DNA from 2 places in the Massilia sp. DWR3-1-1 genome. Region 2 is predicted to be linked to the other one. Evidence: predicted binding sites of a transcription regulator. Region 2 holds the regulator's gene; the other holds the start of a gene.
The links. Region 2 encodes sigma-54, which starts transcription at its own class of promoters, with help from an activator protein. Its sites were predicted from a motif close to TGGCANGNAANCTGCTTT; they were not measured.

Region 1 (7,879 bases), on a different contig from region 2:
GCCGGCGCCCGAGCGGGCCGCGATGGTCGCGCGCTTGCAGGCCTATGTGCGCCTGTACTCGGTCTACCGCGACGTGGTCCTGGTGGCGCCGTCCGGCGCCGTGCTGGCGCGCTTGCCGGACGGGCCCCCGGTGGACACCATCGGCGATCCCATGCTGGCCCAGGTGCTGGCCAGCCATGCGCCCTACACCGAAGCGACGGTGCGCAGCGACATGTTCCCCGGCCAATCGCGCCAGCTGCTGTACGGCGCGCCCGTGCTCGAGCACGATGGCAGCGTGCTGGGGGCGCTGTTTCTGTGCTTCGATTTTGACAATGAAACCCAGCGCATCTTCGAGAGCCTGTGCCGCGCCGGGGACTGGAGCGTCATCACGCTGCTCGACCAGGATGGCCGGGTGATCGCCAGCAGCGATCCCTACCAGGTGGCCCCGGGTGCGCTGCTCAACGCGCCCTTTGGCGACGGCCACCTGACGCGCTTTGCCGGCACCAGCTACCTGAGCGCGCGCCGCGTGGCGCAAGGCTTCCAGGGCTACAAGGGGCCGCCGGGATGGAGTGCGCTCGTGCTGGTGCCGCTGGCGATGGCGTTCGAGCAGGGCGGCGACGACGACGGCGCCCACGCTGGCGCTGGAGCGGCGGCCACCGATGGCGCCCTGGTGCGAACGATCCTGCGCGGCGCCACCACGTTTTCGCCCGCGCTGCAAGCGATCCCCGCGCAGGCCGACGCCATCCAGCGCGAACTCAATCGCTCCGTGTGGAACGCGAACATTCGCCAGGGTGCCGCCGGCGAGGCGGCGGCCAACCCGGCGTTCTCGAAGGTGCTGCTGGGCGAGATCGTGCGCACCGGCACCCGCATGAAGGACGTGTTTACGCGCTCGATCACGGACCTGCAGACCATGACGGTCAGCGCGCAGCTCGACGACTGCCAGTTCCTCGCCGCGCTGGCGATGAACATCCTCGAGCGCAATCTGTACGAGCGCGCCAACGATTGCCGCTGGTGGGCGCTCGATCCTTTGCTGCGCTCCCTGCTGGGTGATGCCGGCGCCAGCGCGCGCCAGGAGCAGCTGGGCGCGCGCCTGGCCGCCATCAACGCGCTCTATTCGGTGTATGACAGCCTGCTGCTGTTCGATGCGAGCGGCGTGGTGGTGGCCGTGTCGCGGCCGGCGCAGGCGCACCTGGTCGGCCGCCGGCAGGACGCCGCATGGTGCACCGACGCGCTGCAGGTGGCCGACGACGGCTACGTGGTGTCGGAATTCGCCGCCACCGAGGTCTATGGCGGCCGTCCCACCTACATCTACAGCGCGCCAGTGCGCAATGAGGCAGGCGAGCGCTGCGGCGGCATCGCCGCGGTGTTCGACAGCGCGCCGCAACTCGATGCCGTACTGGCGGCAGGCTTGCCCGCTTCAACCGGCGCCTTCGCCCTGTTCATCGATGCCGACGACAACGTCGTCGCTTCGACCGATGCCAGCCGCGTCGCGGGCGCCAGGGCGGGCATGCCGGCGCCCTTGCGCGCGGCGGCGCTGGACGGCGGCACGGCGCGCCTGATCGCGCTCGGGGGCCAGGTGCTGGCGGTGGGCGCGCGGGCCTCGTCCGGCTACCGCGAGTACCGCGGCACGGAAGGACGGGCCGGGCAGCCCTTGCTGGCCCTGGTGTGCGTGCCCTTGTGCGTCGACGATGGCAGGCAGGCCGAGGACGATGGTGGCGCCACCGGCCTGGCCGCGGCCCCGGCCGCGGCCAGGGCCGCGCCAGCGCCGGCCGGCGCGACGGTCGACATCGCCACCTTCTACGTGGGGCGCTACCTGCTGGGCGTGCCGGCGGCGTCCGTGGTGGAGGCGATCCCCTTCGGCGGTATCGTGCGCCTGCCCAACACGTCCGACAAGCTGTGCGGCGCCACCATCTACCAGGGCAGCACCATCCTTCTCTACGACCTGCACCACGCGCTCGGGGTGGCGGCCCGCGGCAAGCGCGAGCACATGCTCACGGTGGTGCTGCAGGGCGAGGGCGGGCGCCGCTTCGGCGTGCTGGTCGAGCGGCTGGGCGACATCGCGGCGGTCGCCGCGGCCGCTATCGCGCCCGTCAGCAGCGTTTTCATCGGCATCACGCCGCTGCTGGCGTCGGTGGTGACATCGCACGCCGGCGACGCCGGCCAGATGCTCACGTTGCTGGCGGTCGATAAAATCGTGGCGATGCTCAGCCAGGCGGCCTAGCCGGGCAGCCGCGGCAGGGCAGGCCCCGGATCGGGACGCGCCAGCACGGCCGCGCCCGACTTGCTACAATCGGCCAGCAGCTTCCCGACGCAGCATCTCACCCACCTTCGGAGACCCCATGAAAGCCACCTGGAACGGTCAAGTCCTGGCCCACTCGAACGACACCCTGGTCGTCGAGGGCAACCATTATTTTCCGCCGTCCGCCCTGGACATGCAGTTTTTTAAACCCTCCGACAAGACCACCGTCTGTTCGTGGAAAGGCACGGCCAGTTACTACGACATCGAGGCCGGTGGCAAGGTCAACAAGGATGCCGCCTGGTTTTATCCCGATCCCAAGTCCGCAGCGAGCAATATTGCCGGTTACATCGCTTTCTGGAAGGGCGTCGAGGTGACGGCTTAAGTGGGAGCGCACGCTGATCGACCCGCAGATGGTATTGCAGCCGGGTTTGCCGCGATCGGTCGGGTTTCGGCCCGCAGGCGCACCTCCGGCAGGGGCAGGTAAGCTTGCAGCGTCAACGCAAGCCCGATCCCCCATGATCTGGTCATGCTCGCGCAGCCGTCGCAGAATCGCCTTGTGAATACGTCTGCCAGACGCCTGCTGGCAGCCATTCATGGCGGCGACGCCAGCACCTCATGCCACTGCCGCAGCCGAGTTCGCGCGGCAGGCGCCCCCATGGTGTACCGGTCTTGAGGGCAAACAAGAGTCCGGTGAGGGCCGCGCGATTATCGATGCGTGGCTATCCGCCTTTGGGCGATCGGTGATCGATCGGACGATGCGCTGCGATCCGCGACACCGCCGCTGCGCGATTTTCAGGAGTTCGGGAGGGCTTATCCTACGCATGAAAATTTCAAGTTTTTGCGTTTTTACACAGCCTGGACCCAAGGCGGCCGCTCATCAAATTGCCAGCTTGACCACGCTTGGCCCGTACGGGAACTGGAATTATGTCAAACGCGAGCCAGCCACGGCAGAACGGAGGCACGTTCGGCACGAAATACTGAAGGTATGCGATAGCCGTCCAGGTCGCGCACCTCGTCAATGAGCAGTGCGGCGTGTCCTTTTATCACCCAGCCTTGCCTGGGTCGCCATCGTCGTCACCACCGCCCTGCGGGCCGCGCGGTCGACTTCGGGGTAAGTAACAAGCTGTTCCAGGGCGAGACACGAGACAGAGACACAAAAAAAGCCTGCATTCGCAGGCTTTTTCGATGCTACATTCGCGAATTTACGCTTTCTTGCGGCGTGCGACAGCAACACCGAGGAGGCCAAGCCCCACCAGTGCCAAACTAACAGGCTCGGGCACAGCTCCAGAAGTTGCATACTTGACCTCCTCGGTCAGGAACGCCCGTTCCGCGTCGCTATTGGCGTGGTAAAAATAGTCCGTGGACGTGACGATGAAGTGGCCAGCGCCAAAATCGGCGTAGACGCCGTTCGCTCCTGCTGCACTGGAAATGAAAGTTTTCCAAGTTGCGTTGGCAATAATGTTACCGAGGTGCGAGTTATCTGCAAAAACAGTCGACTCCGACACAAATTTATGGTCGACAACATTTAAGTTGCCGGAAAAACTAGCCGACCCGAACGTGATCCCAGAACCTGTCAAGGCACTCTTCGCATTTTGAGCGCCATCGAAAATGACGCCACCGCCACCACTAACGTAGTCGCGCAAGGTATTCCAAAAAGAGGGCGAGTAGGTCGAACCGGACCAAGAGAAGATCAAGGCATCGTATTTAGAGAGCAACGTGGCAGAACTCATTCCAGCAAGCGTTGCGCCCGAGATGTTAGAAATCGTATCGCCCACCGCTGCCGCCGCAATTGTGGCATTTGCTGATGTATTGCCAGAGGTATCGATAACAGCGATGACGGAAGCGTGTGCAGTGCCTACCAAGGTTGCGGCTACAGCCAACGCAGTCAGATAATTTGCCAGTTTCATGTGAGTCCTTAGTGTAGTTCAAAGAATTTCTTAACTCTTAGGCACAAATCATGCCATCAATTTAAGTCATTGATTTTGTGGAATATTTATTTCCGATGCGGAATATAATTTTCTAGCTGTAAAATTTATCGACAGCTTGCGCATGCTGCGCTCGATGTAGTTGCTCGAATTTGGTATCGGGATAGGTCATCAATGTCGCTGACCGTTCCCACCCTCGCGGCGACAGGACTTGATTGGCGTTCTGGCAATTTTTGAGCGCACTGGCATGCCCTGGGCACGCAAAGCATGTGGCCTCACCAGAGGGTGCGCCTACTTGAGCGAGGCCACTTGCAATTTCAATGCCGCTATTTTCTCTACCAGCCGCCCCTGTTTCGATTTTGCGGCGCCGGGCTCGTGTCTGTCGGCGCTGTCGAGCTCGGTCAGGTAACGATCGATGCTCGCTTCGATCTCCTCCATCCGTCGCTTGAGTTACGCGTCGGTGAAATTGCGATCGCTGCTGCCATCGATAAGTGCTTGCTTGACACGTCCACATTGGCACAGCTGATGCCGATACGGGTGGGGGCGTCCATCCCTTTGAATTCGGTCCTTCTGCAAGCCTGTCATTTTGATAACGAAAAAAACGGTTGACGAAGCCTATGGGCTGGTTTCGACCCTAAGCAGACTTTGCTCGACGAGGGGCCAGGCTCTTGGTCTGGAATTTATGTCGCGAGGGCCAAAAAATCGCAGACTGTCACGAAGGGCAGGAGCCGAACATAATCAGACACTCATCAACTCTTTTTATTCCACATCGATAAAAAAGTGACTGTTGCAAAACCGCACAGTATGCCGATGCCTATGCCTCTTATCCAAAAATTGTCAGATATCGGGCCAAAATTATATTCATAAGCAAGGACGAGCACCGCAATGACCAATCCAACAAGCATGCTCTGGGCGATAAATTTCTTGGTTATATTCATGGTGTCTTTTTATTCTGAATTAATTTAAGTTGTCTGTAGATGCTATAAGGGCTACTTTTAGCAGCATCCGAACGTTCAGCCAGCATAACAGGCTGCCACAATGAAAAATTCACGGACTGTCACGAAGGACCGGTTATGGCCGATTGCGAACGGTCGGCACTTAGAACCTATTCCGGTAGGTAGGAGGAAGCGGATTGCGATGCATGGCAGCCGAGGGCAAGGCGCGAGGATGACGCATGGCGAGCCATGCGAAGACGAGCAACGCCGCCATCGGTTGCCAGGCGCGCAAGCAGCGACTCCGACCTACCGGGATAGGTTCTTAGTGCACCCGGCTGTTGTCTGCAGAGTCACTGGCGGGTTTTGTCAGGCGTTCCTGGTCGCGTGGCGCCGCGGCTGCGGCGAACGCGGCGGCAACGAGCAGGATCAGCGCGGACAGGCCAAAGGTGGCCTGGTAGCCGTGGGCGTCGAACAGCAGCCCGCCAAAGGCCGCGCCCGTGGCGATGGCCAGCTGGACCACGGCCACCATCAGGCCGCCGCCCGTCTCGGCGTCGTCGGGCAGGGTGCGCGCCAGCCACGACCACCACAGTACCGGCGCTGACGTTCCCACCAGGCCCCACACGGCCAGCAGCGCGGCCGTGGCCAGGGTGGAACTGCCGAAGGCGATCAGGGCAAGGCCGAGCGCTGCCATCACCAGCGGGATGGCGACGAGCGCGCGCACCAGGTGGTGCTTGACGAGCGCGCCGATCAGCACCGTGCCGATGAAACCGGCGACACCGATGAGCAGCAGCATCAGCGCAGTGGTGGCCGCGCTGGCATGGGTGACCGTGTCGAGGAAGGGCCGCAAATACGTCAACAGGGCGAACTCGCCCATGAAAAACAGGCTGACCGCCACCATCCCCAGCGCCACAGGCCCGCTCTTGAGCAGGGTGAGCATGCTGCGCCTGCTGCGCAGCGCGCTCGCCGGCATCGACGGCAGGCTCAGCATGCTCCACGCCAGCGCGACCAGCGCCACCGGCACCAGGCAGAAGAAGGCGCCGCGCCAGCCGACGAGCGCGCCCAGCAGGCTGCCCAGGGGCGCCGCCACCACCGTGGCCAGCGCGTTGCCGCCATTGACGATGGCCAGCGCCTTCGGCACCTGCGCGGCCGGCACCAGGCGCATGGCGGTGGCGGCCGACATTGACCAGAAGCCGCCGATGGCCACGCCGAGGAAGGCGCGGCCGACCATGAAGGTGGCGTAATCGGGCGCGAACGCAGCCACGCTGCCGGAGACGATCATCAGCATGGTCAGCGCCAGCAGCAGGCGCTTGCGGTCGATGCCGCCGGCCAGTGCCGACAGCGCCAGGCTGGCGATCAGGGCGAAGGCGCCGGAGACGGCGATGGACTGGCCCGCTTGCCCTTCGCTCACGCGCAGGTCGGCGGCGATCGCCGTGAGCAGGCTGACGGGCATGAACTCGGCCGCAACCAGGGCGAAAGCGCCCAGCGACAGGGCGAACACGCCGCCCCAGGCGGGCGCTGGCGGGCGCTGGTCGGTGGCGGTGGCGGTGGGGGAGTGCGTCGCTTGCATAGATGATGGCGGCAGAAAACAGGGGCGGTTTGATCGGCGCGGCGAAAGTGTCTACGACGGCGTGCTTGATGTCAATAAAGCCTGGACCACCGCTATCATAAGCGGACCCGGGCTCAGGCAAACGTTTGCATCGGCGCCATGCCAGCTTCCATCTCCGGTTTGATCCGGCGCAAACCACCCGTACTTAGCTAATCAGATAGGCACTTAAGTGGGGCGACGCGCTTGCCGGCCCGGGCTCAGCCCTGGCGGCGACGCCGGCCGGCCAGGCCGGCGGCGCCGATGGCCAGCAGGGTCAGGCTGGTCGGTTCGGGAACCGCGTTCAGGCTGACGTTGTCGATGAAGGTGATCTAAAACTGTTCCCACTCGTCGCTTGCCGCCGCCTTCGCCAGGCGCGCCGGCGCTTTGGGCGCCGCCACGGCCGGGCGCGTGCGGGCCGCTGGCGCCGCCGTCGCCATTGAGCGGTCCAGCTTGAATACGCTCACCACCTGGGCCAGCTTGGCGGCCTGCTCCTGCATCGCCGCCGCCGCCGCCGCCGATTGCTCGACCAGGGCGGCGTTCTGCTGGGTCGCCTGGTCCATCTGGCCGATGGCCTGGTTGACCTGGGCGATACCGCCCGACTGTTCCTGGCTGGCGCTGGTGATCTCGCCCATGATGTCGGTCACGCGGCCGATGCTGGTGACGACCTGCTCCATCGTGGCGCCGGCCCGGTCGACCAGCAGGGTACCCGCTTCGACCTGCTCGGTCGAAGCGCCGATGAGCTCCTTGATTTCCTTCGCCGCCGCCGCCGAGCGCTGGGCCAGCGTGCGTACTTCGGAGGCGACGACGGCGAAGCCGCGCCCCTGTTCTCCGGCCCGGGCCGCTTCCACCGCCGCGTTCAGGGCCAGGATATTGGTCTGGAAGGCGATGCCGTCGATGACGGCAATGATGTCGACGATCTTGCGCGAGGCTTCGCTGATGGCGCCCATGGTGTCGATCACCTGGCTGACCACGGCGCCGCCCTGCACGGCGACGTCGGCGGCGGCGATCGACAGCACATTGGCCTGGCGCGCATTGTCGGCATTGTGGCGCACGGTGGTGGTCAGTTCTTCCATCGAGGCCGCAGTTTCTTCCAGCGCGCTGGCCTGCTGCTCGGTGCGATCGGACAGGTCGAGGTTGCCGGCGCTGATTTCCTGCGAGGCCAGCGCGATCGTGTCGGTGCCGCCGCGCACTTCGCTGACGATCGAGGTCAGGCTGT
Region 2 (7,879 bases):
CAACCTGCTGCTCGCCTGCAGCGGGCGCGTGGTGGTGTCGGGCATCGGCAAGTCGGGCCACATCGCCCGCAAGATCGCCGCCACGCTGGCCTCGACGGGCACGCCCGCCATGTTCGTCCACCCGGCCGAAGCGGCCCACGGCGACCTCGGCATGGTGACCCCGCAGGACGCCTTCATCGCCATCTCGTATTCGGGCGAATCGGCCGAGCTGATGGCCATCCTGCCCATCGTCAAGCGCATGGGCGCGCCCCTGATTGCCATGACGGGCAAACCCGGCTCCTCGCTGGCCGTGATGGCCGATGTCCACCTCGACGTCTCGGTGGCCAAGGAAGCCTGCCCGATGAACCTGGCCCCCACCGCCAGCACCACCGTCACGCTGGCGCTGGGCGACGCGCTGGCGGTGGCGCTGCTCGACGCGCGCGGCTTTCGCGAAGAAGATTTCGCCCGCTCGCACCCGGGCGGCGCGCTGGGCCGGCGCCTGCTCACCCACGTGCGCGACGTCATGCGCAGCGGCGCCGACGTGCCGGCGGTGGGCGAGGACGCCAGCCTGTCGCAGGCGCTGCTGGAAATCACCCAGAAGGGCATGGGCATGACCGCCATCGTCGACGCCGGCGGCCACCCGGTCGGCGTGTTCACCGACGGCGACCTGCGCCGCCTGATCGAACGGGTCCAGGATTTCACGAAAATCATGATCCGCGACGTCATGCACGCCGACCCGCGCCGCGTGCGCGCCGAGCAGCTCGCCGTCGACGCCGTCGCCATCATGGAACAACACCGCATCAACCAGATGCTGGTGGTCGACGCCGACGACCGCCTGGTTGGCGCCCTGCATATTCACGACCTCACGCGCGCCAAGGTAATCTGATGACCGACCCTGTAACCGACACCATGCTCGATCACGTGCGCCGCGCCGCCGCCGTTCGCCTGCTCATTCTCGACGTCGACGGCGTGCTCACCGACGGCAGCCTGACTTACGGCGCCGACGGCGAAGTGACCAAGACCTTCAATGTGCTCGACGGCCTGGGCATCGAGCTGCTGCAGAAAACCGGCGTCGCCGTGGCCATCATCAGCGCGCGCAAGTCGCCGGTGGTGGTGCGCCGCGCCGCCGACCTGAAAATCGCCCACGTCTACCAGGGCACTCACGACAAGCGCATCGCCTTTGCCGAGGTGCTGGCGCTGACGGGCCTGTCGGCCGCGCAGTGCGGCTACATCGGCGACGACGTCATCGACCTGCCGCTGCTGCGCCAGGTGGGCTTTGCCGTGGCCGTGCCCAGCGGCCACCCGGAAGTGCAGCACCGCGTCCATTACGTCACCCGCGCCAACGGCGGGCGCGGCGCGGTGCGCGAAGTGTGCGACCTGATCATGCGCGCCCAGCACACCATCGATGCGGCGCTGGCGCCGTATTTCGCCTGACATGGCGCCCGCCCAGCACAGACGCACGGCGCACCGCTGGCAGGTCGGCGCCAGCATTGGCGCCGCCGTGCTGGTCGCGCTCGGCAGTTTCTGGCTGGTCCAGGTGATCAACCGGGGCGACTTCGCCAGCAGCGAGGTGTCGAAAAGCGAGCCTGACTACATCGTCGAGAATTTCAGCGTGGTCAAGATGACCGCCGATGGCAAGCCGCGCTACATCGTCGCCGGCGATAAGCTGACCCACCATCCCGACACCGACAGCGCCGACGTGCTGCGCCCGGTCGTGCAAAGCCTGTCGCCGCCGCTGCCGCCGATGACCATGACGAGCGCCACCGGCCGCATCGACCAGGTCAGGAACATCGTCGACATGCAGGGCGACGTCGTGGTCCTGCGTCCCGGCTCGCCGCACGGCCCGCGCCTGCGCCTGAAAACCGAGGCGCTCACCATCCTCACCGACGAAGACAAGCTACGCACCGATCTGGCCGTTGAAATGCTGCAGGATGCCACCGTCATCACCGGTGTCGGCATGCTGGCCGACCGCGCCGCCAGCCAGGTCGACCTGTACCACCGGGTCCACATCGTCTATCCGCCGAAGCGCTGATGATCTCCACCGAGCCGCCGAACCCTTACCGAACTGAAAGCCGAGAACCGACCATGAACATTCGCCTGCTGCTCTGCGCGCTGATCGCCGCCACCACCTTCGCTGCCGGCACGGCCTGCGCCGAACGGGCCGATTCGAGCAAGCCGACCGTCATCGACGCCGATTCGGCCACCGGCAACGACGTCACCCAGACCCGCACCCTGATCGGCAATGTCGTGCTGCAGCGGGGCACCCTGCTGATGAAGGCGGGGCGCGCCGTCGTCAAGAGCGACCCGGAGGGCTATGTCTACGCCACCTTCTATGCCGCCCCGGGCGGCCTGGCCACGTTCCGCCAGAAACGCGACGGCGCTGACGTCTGGGACGAGGGCGAGGCCGAGCGCATCGAGTACGACAACAAGCTTGAAATCGTCAAGATGTTCTCGAAGGCGAAAATCACCACCCTCGAAGGCAAGCGCAAGACCCAGGAAGTGCAGGGCCCGTACCTGTCCTACGACAGCCGCAAGGAAGTCTATTCGGTCGAGAACGACGTCAGCGGCACCAGCAAGGCCGGCTCGGGCCGCGTGCGCATGGTGATCGAGCCGAAGCAGCCGGCGGCAACGCCAGCGCCCGCCGCCGTGGCGCCGTCGACGCCTGTGCCACCGGCGAAAAAGCCATGATGGAAGCGAAATCCTGCGGCAGTACCCTGATCGTGCGCGGCCTGCAAAAAAGCTATGGCAAGCGGCTCGTCGTGCGCGACGTCTCGCTGCAGGTCGAGTGCGGCGAAGTGGTGGGCCTGCTGGGCCCCAACGGCGCCGGCAAGACCACCTCGTTCTACATGATCGTCGGCCTGGTGGCGTCCGACGCCGGCTCGATCGACATCAGCGGCGTCGACATCTCGAGCCTGCCGATCCACCGGCGCGCCATGCTGGGGCTGTCCTACCTGCCGCAGGAAGCGTCGGTATTTCGCAAGCTGACTGTGGAAGAAAACATCCGCGCCGTGCTCGAACTGCAAAAAGTCGACGGCAAGGCGCTGACCAAGGCGCAGATCAACGAGCGCCTCGACAGCCTCCTGGCCGACCTGCAGATCGACAAGCTGCGCGAGAACCAGGCCTTGTCGCTGTCGGGCGGCGAGCGGCGGCGCGTGGAAATCGCCCGCGCGCTGGCCACCAACCCCCGTTTCGTGCTGCTCGACGAACCGTTCGCCGGGGTCGACCCGATCGCCGTCATCGAGATCCAGCGCATCGTGCGCTTTTTGAAGGAGCGTGGCATCGGCGTGCTCATTACCGACCACAATGTGCGCGAAACGCTGGGCATCTGCGACCGCGCTTACATCATCAATCAGGGCGCCGTGCTGGCCTCCGGGCGCCCCGATGACATCATCGCCGACGAGTCGGTGCGGCGGGTCTATCTGGGCGAACACTTCCGCATGTAGGCCACTGACGAACCATGAAACAGTCCCTCCAACTACGCACGTCGCAGCACCTGGCGCTCACGCCGCAGCTGCAGCAGTCGATCCGCCTGCTGCAGTTGTCGACGCTCGAACTGCACCAGGAGCTCGAGCATCTGCTGTCCGACAATCCCCTGCTCGAGCGTCTCGACGACCCGCTCGACAACTCGGTACGCCTGCTGGCCGATGGCGCCGTCGGCGCCAGCGGCAACGCCGAAGCGCCGGAAGTGTCGAACCAGGATGCGCCGCCCAGCGCCGACGCGCCGGCGGCCGACAGCGGCGAGAACGTCGACATGGGCGGCGAGAGCGCCCAGGACACCAGCGGCGACGGCGAGGACTGGAGCGAAGCGTCGCGCAACAAGTCGCCCGACGACGAGGATTCGCGCCCGCAGATCGAGGCGACGGCCACCAGCCTGCGCGAGCACCTGTGTGAGCAGATGCGCCTGGCCATGCTCGAAGTGCGCGACCGCGCGCTGGTCGAACTGATGATCGACGCGCTCGACGACAATGGCTACCTGACCGAATCGCTCGACGACATCCTCGAGCGCATGCCGGCCGAACTCGAGATCGATCCGGACGAGCTGAAAACCGCCTTGTCGCTGCTGCAAAGTTTTGACCCGCCCGGCGTGGGCGCGCGCAACGCCGCCGAGTGCCTGGCGATCCAGATCCGGCGCATGGCGGGCGTGCCGCTGGTGACGCGCCGCATGGCCCTCGACATCGTCTGCAATCACCTGACCTGGTTCGCCCAGCGCGAATTTAACAAACTCAAAAAAGCCCTCGACTGCGATGACGAGGACCTGCGCGAAGCGCAAGCGGTAATCCGCCAGTGCAATCCGCACCCGGGCGCCGGCTTCGGCGCCGGCGCCTCCGACTACGTGGTGCCCGACGTCATCGTCAAGAAGGGCCGCGGCGGCTGGACCGTGAGCCTGAACAACGACGTCATGCCGCGCCTGCGCGTGAACAGCATGTACGCCAACCTGCTCAAGCAGGGCAAGGGCGAGAGCCAGATGGGCGCGCAGCTGCAGGAAGCGAAGTGGCTGATCAAAAATATGCGCCAGCGCTTCGACACAATTTTGCGCGTGGCCGAGGCCATCGTCGAGCGCCAGAGAAATTTCTTCTCGCACGGCGCAGTTGCCATGCGGCCACTTGTGCTGCGTGAAATTGCTGATACACTGGGCCTACACGAGAGCACTATCTCTCGGGTAACCACTCAAAAATACATGCTGACCCCGCATGGAATGTTTGAGTTGAAATATTTCTTTGGCAGCCACGTAGCGACCGACGCCGGCGGCGAAGCATCGTCGACAGCGATCCGGGCACTGATCGTGCAATTGACAGGAGCGGAAGACCCGAAGAACCCACTTTCAGACAGCAAGATCGCAGATATGCTGGGGGAACAGGGGATGGTCATTGCGCGCCGCACGGTGGCCAAATACCGTGAAGCGCTCAAGATTCCACCTGTCGCTCTCCGCAAGAATCTGTAGATCGTTTTTTCAGTGTTCCTCTACGTCCCGCTTTATGCGGCATGCATGAACAGGAAGCGACATCATCTAAGGAGTGTGTATGAATCTCACAATCAGCGGACATCATCTTGAAGTGACCCCAGCCATCCGTGACTACGTACAGAGCAAACTGGAACGCGTGCGGCGCCATTTTGACCAAGTGATCGACATTGCTGTCATTCTCACCGTCGATAATCTGACTGAAAAAGAAAAACGGCAGAAAGCCGAAATCAACCTCCGATTGCCGGGCAAGACCATCAACGTCAACGCCCTGTCGCACGACCTGTATGCCGCCGTCGACTGTCTCATCGACAAGCTCGACCGCCAGGTCATGAAATACAAATCCCAGATCCAGGACCACGACCACCAGGCCATCAAGCACCTGTCCGAGCAAGAACTCCCGGCCGCTGCCGCTTAAGGCCGACCAATTCGGATGAGGGCGCCGTCAAGGCGCCCTTGTCATTGGGGCGGCCGCTTGTGCGCGGGGCGACTGCTAAAATAGGCGTTTTATTCCAGTCCCCACGCCATGACCGACTTCGTCAAGACCCGCATCGCTGTGCGCACCGGCATCATCACGCTGGACCGCCCGCGCACCCTCAATTCGCTCTCGCTGGACATGATCCGCGCGCTCACCGATGCGCTGCTGGCCTGGCAGGACGACGCCGCGATCGACGCCGTGGTCCTGCGCAGCAGCACCGACAAGGCCTTGTGCGCGGGCGGCGACATCCGGTATTTTTACGATGTCGGCACCTTGCCCACCACGGGCGGCAGCGCGTCGCTGGAAGATTTTTTTACCGAGGAATACCGCCTCAACCACCTGATCCACTTTTACCCGAAAACCTATATCGCCCTGATGGACGGCGTCGTCATGGGCGGTGGCCTGGGCGTGTCGGAAGCGCACCGCGAGCGGGGCCTGCGGGTGGTCACCGACGGCAGCAAGTTGGCCATGCCTGAAGTAAACATCGGCCTGTTTCCCGACGTGGGCGGCAGTTATTTTCTCAGCCATGCGCCCGGCAGACTGGGCTACTACCTGGCTTTGACGGGCTTGACGGTGCGCGCCGCCGACGCCTTGTATTGCGGCCTGGCCGACACCTTCGTCACCCAGGCCACCATGCCGGCGCTGCTCGAACTGATTGAGCGCACGCCGGGCGCGCAATTGCGCGAGGCCGTCGCCGCCTTCGCCGCGCCGCTGCGCAGCACCGCCGGCGTCGCCCCGCTGGCAGACCAGCGCGCCGCCATCGACCGCCATTTCAGCTTGCCCACGATCGAAGCGATCATGGCCTCGCTGGAGAAGGATGACAGTGAGCCCATGCAAAAAGCCCTGGCCGCCATGCGCAAGCGCTCGCCGCTGCTGCTGAAAGTGACGCTGGAATTGTTAAATCGGGGAGCCACACTGGACCTCGCCGACTGCCTGCGCATGGAGCGCATCCTGGTGCGGCGTAATTTCGAGCATGGCGAAGTGCTCGAGGGCATCCGCGCGCTGGTGATCGACAAGGACAATGCGCCCCGCTGGAATCCGCCCACCCTCGACGCCGTCAGCGATGCCATGGTCGCGCAGTTTTTCGCCTCGCCGTGGCCGGCGCGCGCCCATCCCTTGCGCGATCTGGGCGTCTAAATCACCGGGCCTGCGCTACGCCTGCTCGCGGTGGCGCAGCACCACCCGTTCGGTGGGGCCGAAATACGCCGCCAGGCGCTCGGCCATGTACACCGAGCGGTGCTGGCCACCCGTGCAGCCCAGCGCCACCGTCAGGTAGCTGCGGTTGTCCGTCTTGAACGAGGGCAGCCATTTTTCGATGAACGCGCGGATGTCTTCCAACAGCTCGCTGGCGGCCGGCTGGGCATCGAGAAAGGCGATCACGGGGGCGTCCATGCCTGTCAAGGGACGCAGGGTAATGTCGTAATACGGGTTCGGCAGGGCGCGCACGTCGAACACGAAGTCGGCGTCGAGCGGCACGCCCAGCTTGAAGGCGAAGGACTCGAAAAACAGCGTCAGCGGCGCCCGTTCGAGGGCCACCAGCTCCTTGATCCAGGCGCGCAGTTTATTGGCCGACAAGTCCGAGGTGTCGATGACCAGTCCCAGTTGTTCGATGGCGGACAGGCGCTCGCGCTCTTCGGTGATGCATTCGATCAGGGTGCGCCGCGACGCCGGATTTTCCTGGGGGCGCAACTGGTGCGACAGCGGATGGCTGCGCCGCGTTTCCGAAAACCGCGCCACCAGCGAATGGGTATTCGAGGTGAGGAACATGACCTTGACGTCGTGCCCCTGGGCCTTCAGTTCGGCCACATTGACGGGCAATTCGACCAGCGACTCGGAGCTGCGCGCGTCGACGGCGACGGCCACGCTGGGCACGCCTTCGGCCAGCAGGGTATCGACCAGCGGCGCCAGCAAGGCGGGCGGCAGATTGTCGACGCAATAATAGCCGGCGTCTTCGAGAACGTTGAGGGCGACCGATTTACCGGAGCCTGAAATACCTGAAATGAGAACAATGCGCATGGGGCGATGATACCGCATGCGGGGCCGAAGTCGCAGCCAGGCCCCGATTTAATGCTCAGTGCGCTTGCTCAGGCGCCCGGGTCGGCGGCGCGCACCACCAGTTCGGCATAGCCGGTGGCGGGATCGAACTGGCGCGCCAAGTGCCAGCCCGGGGTGGGCGCGAGCAGCACTTCCGCCGTGGTGCGCACCAGGTTGCCATACACGACGTGGCCGCCAAACACGGCGCCAGCCGCGTCCGCCTCCGCCATGTGCAAATGGGCGCCCTCGGCGGTGATGGCGCCCGCCATCGAGACGATTTCGAAGTCGCCCGGCAGCAAGGTCGGCTGGGCCGCGCCCGCGAAGCGCAATTGCACATCGCGCAAGCTGCCCATGGCCGAGACGACGAAGGCGCCGCCCGCGCCGGCCGCCTCGAGCGCGCGCCGCAGGTCGGCGCCCGGCGCCAGTCG

Region 1: a site for sigma-54 is predicted at 4,164-4,181, ahead of ACP7EY_RS20250 (PEP-CTERM sorting domain-containing protein). Genes of this name have one in related genera too.

What each region holds. Positions count from the first base shown of each region.
Region 1 is NZ_JAFCXL010000023.1:14,215-22,093, forward strand. It holds gene ACP7EY_RS20235 (chemotaxis protein CheW) at 1-2,200, shown strand, start outside; gene ACP7EY_RS20240 (DUF427 domain-containing protein) at 2,319-2,600, shown strand; partial or broken gene ACP7EY_RS20245 (transposase) at 2,599-2,955, opposite strand; gene ACP7EY_RS20250 (PEP-CTERM sorting domain-containing protein) at 3,421-4,125, opposite strand; partial or broken gene ACP7EY_RS20255 (IS5/IS1182 family transposase) at 4,438-4,632, opposite strand; gene ACP7EY_RS20260 (hypothetical protein) at 4,893-5,081, opposite strand; gene ACP7EY_RS20265 (MFS transporter) at 5,401-6,645, opposite strand; gene ACP7EY_RS20270 (PEP-CTERM sorting domain-containing protein) at 6,882-6,992, opposite strand; gene ACP7EY_RS20275 (methyl-accepting chemotaxis protein) at 6,993-7,879, opposite strand, start outside.
Region 2 is NZ_JAFCXL010000005.1:110,499-118,377, forward strand. It holds gene ACP7EY_RS07050 (KpsF/GutQ family sugar-phosphate isomerase) at 1-865, shown strand, start outside; gene ACP7EY_RS07055 (KdsC family phosphatase) at 865-1,413, shown strand; gene lptC (LPS export ABC transporter periplasmic protein LptC) at 1,385-2,011, shown strand; gene lptA (lipopolysaccharide transport periplasmic protein LptA) at 2,065-2,667, shown strand; gene lptB (LPS export ABC transporter ATP-binding protein) at 2,667-3,422, shown strand; gene ACP7EY_RS07075 (RNA polymerase factor sigma-54) at 3,437-4,921, shown strand; gene hpf (ribosome hibernation-promoting factor, HPF/YfiA family) at 5,001-5,357, shown strand; gene ACP7EY_RS07085 (enoyl-CoA hydratase/isomerase family protein) at 5,466-6,554, shown strand; gene rapZ (RNase adapter RapZ) at 6,570-7,433, opposite strand; gene ACP7EY_RS07095 (PPC domain-containing DNA-binding protein) at 7,502-7,879, opposite strand, start outside.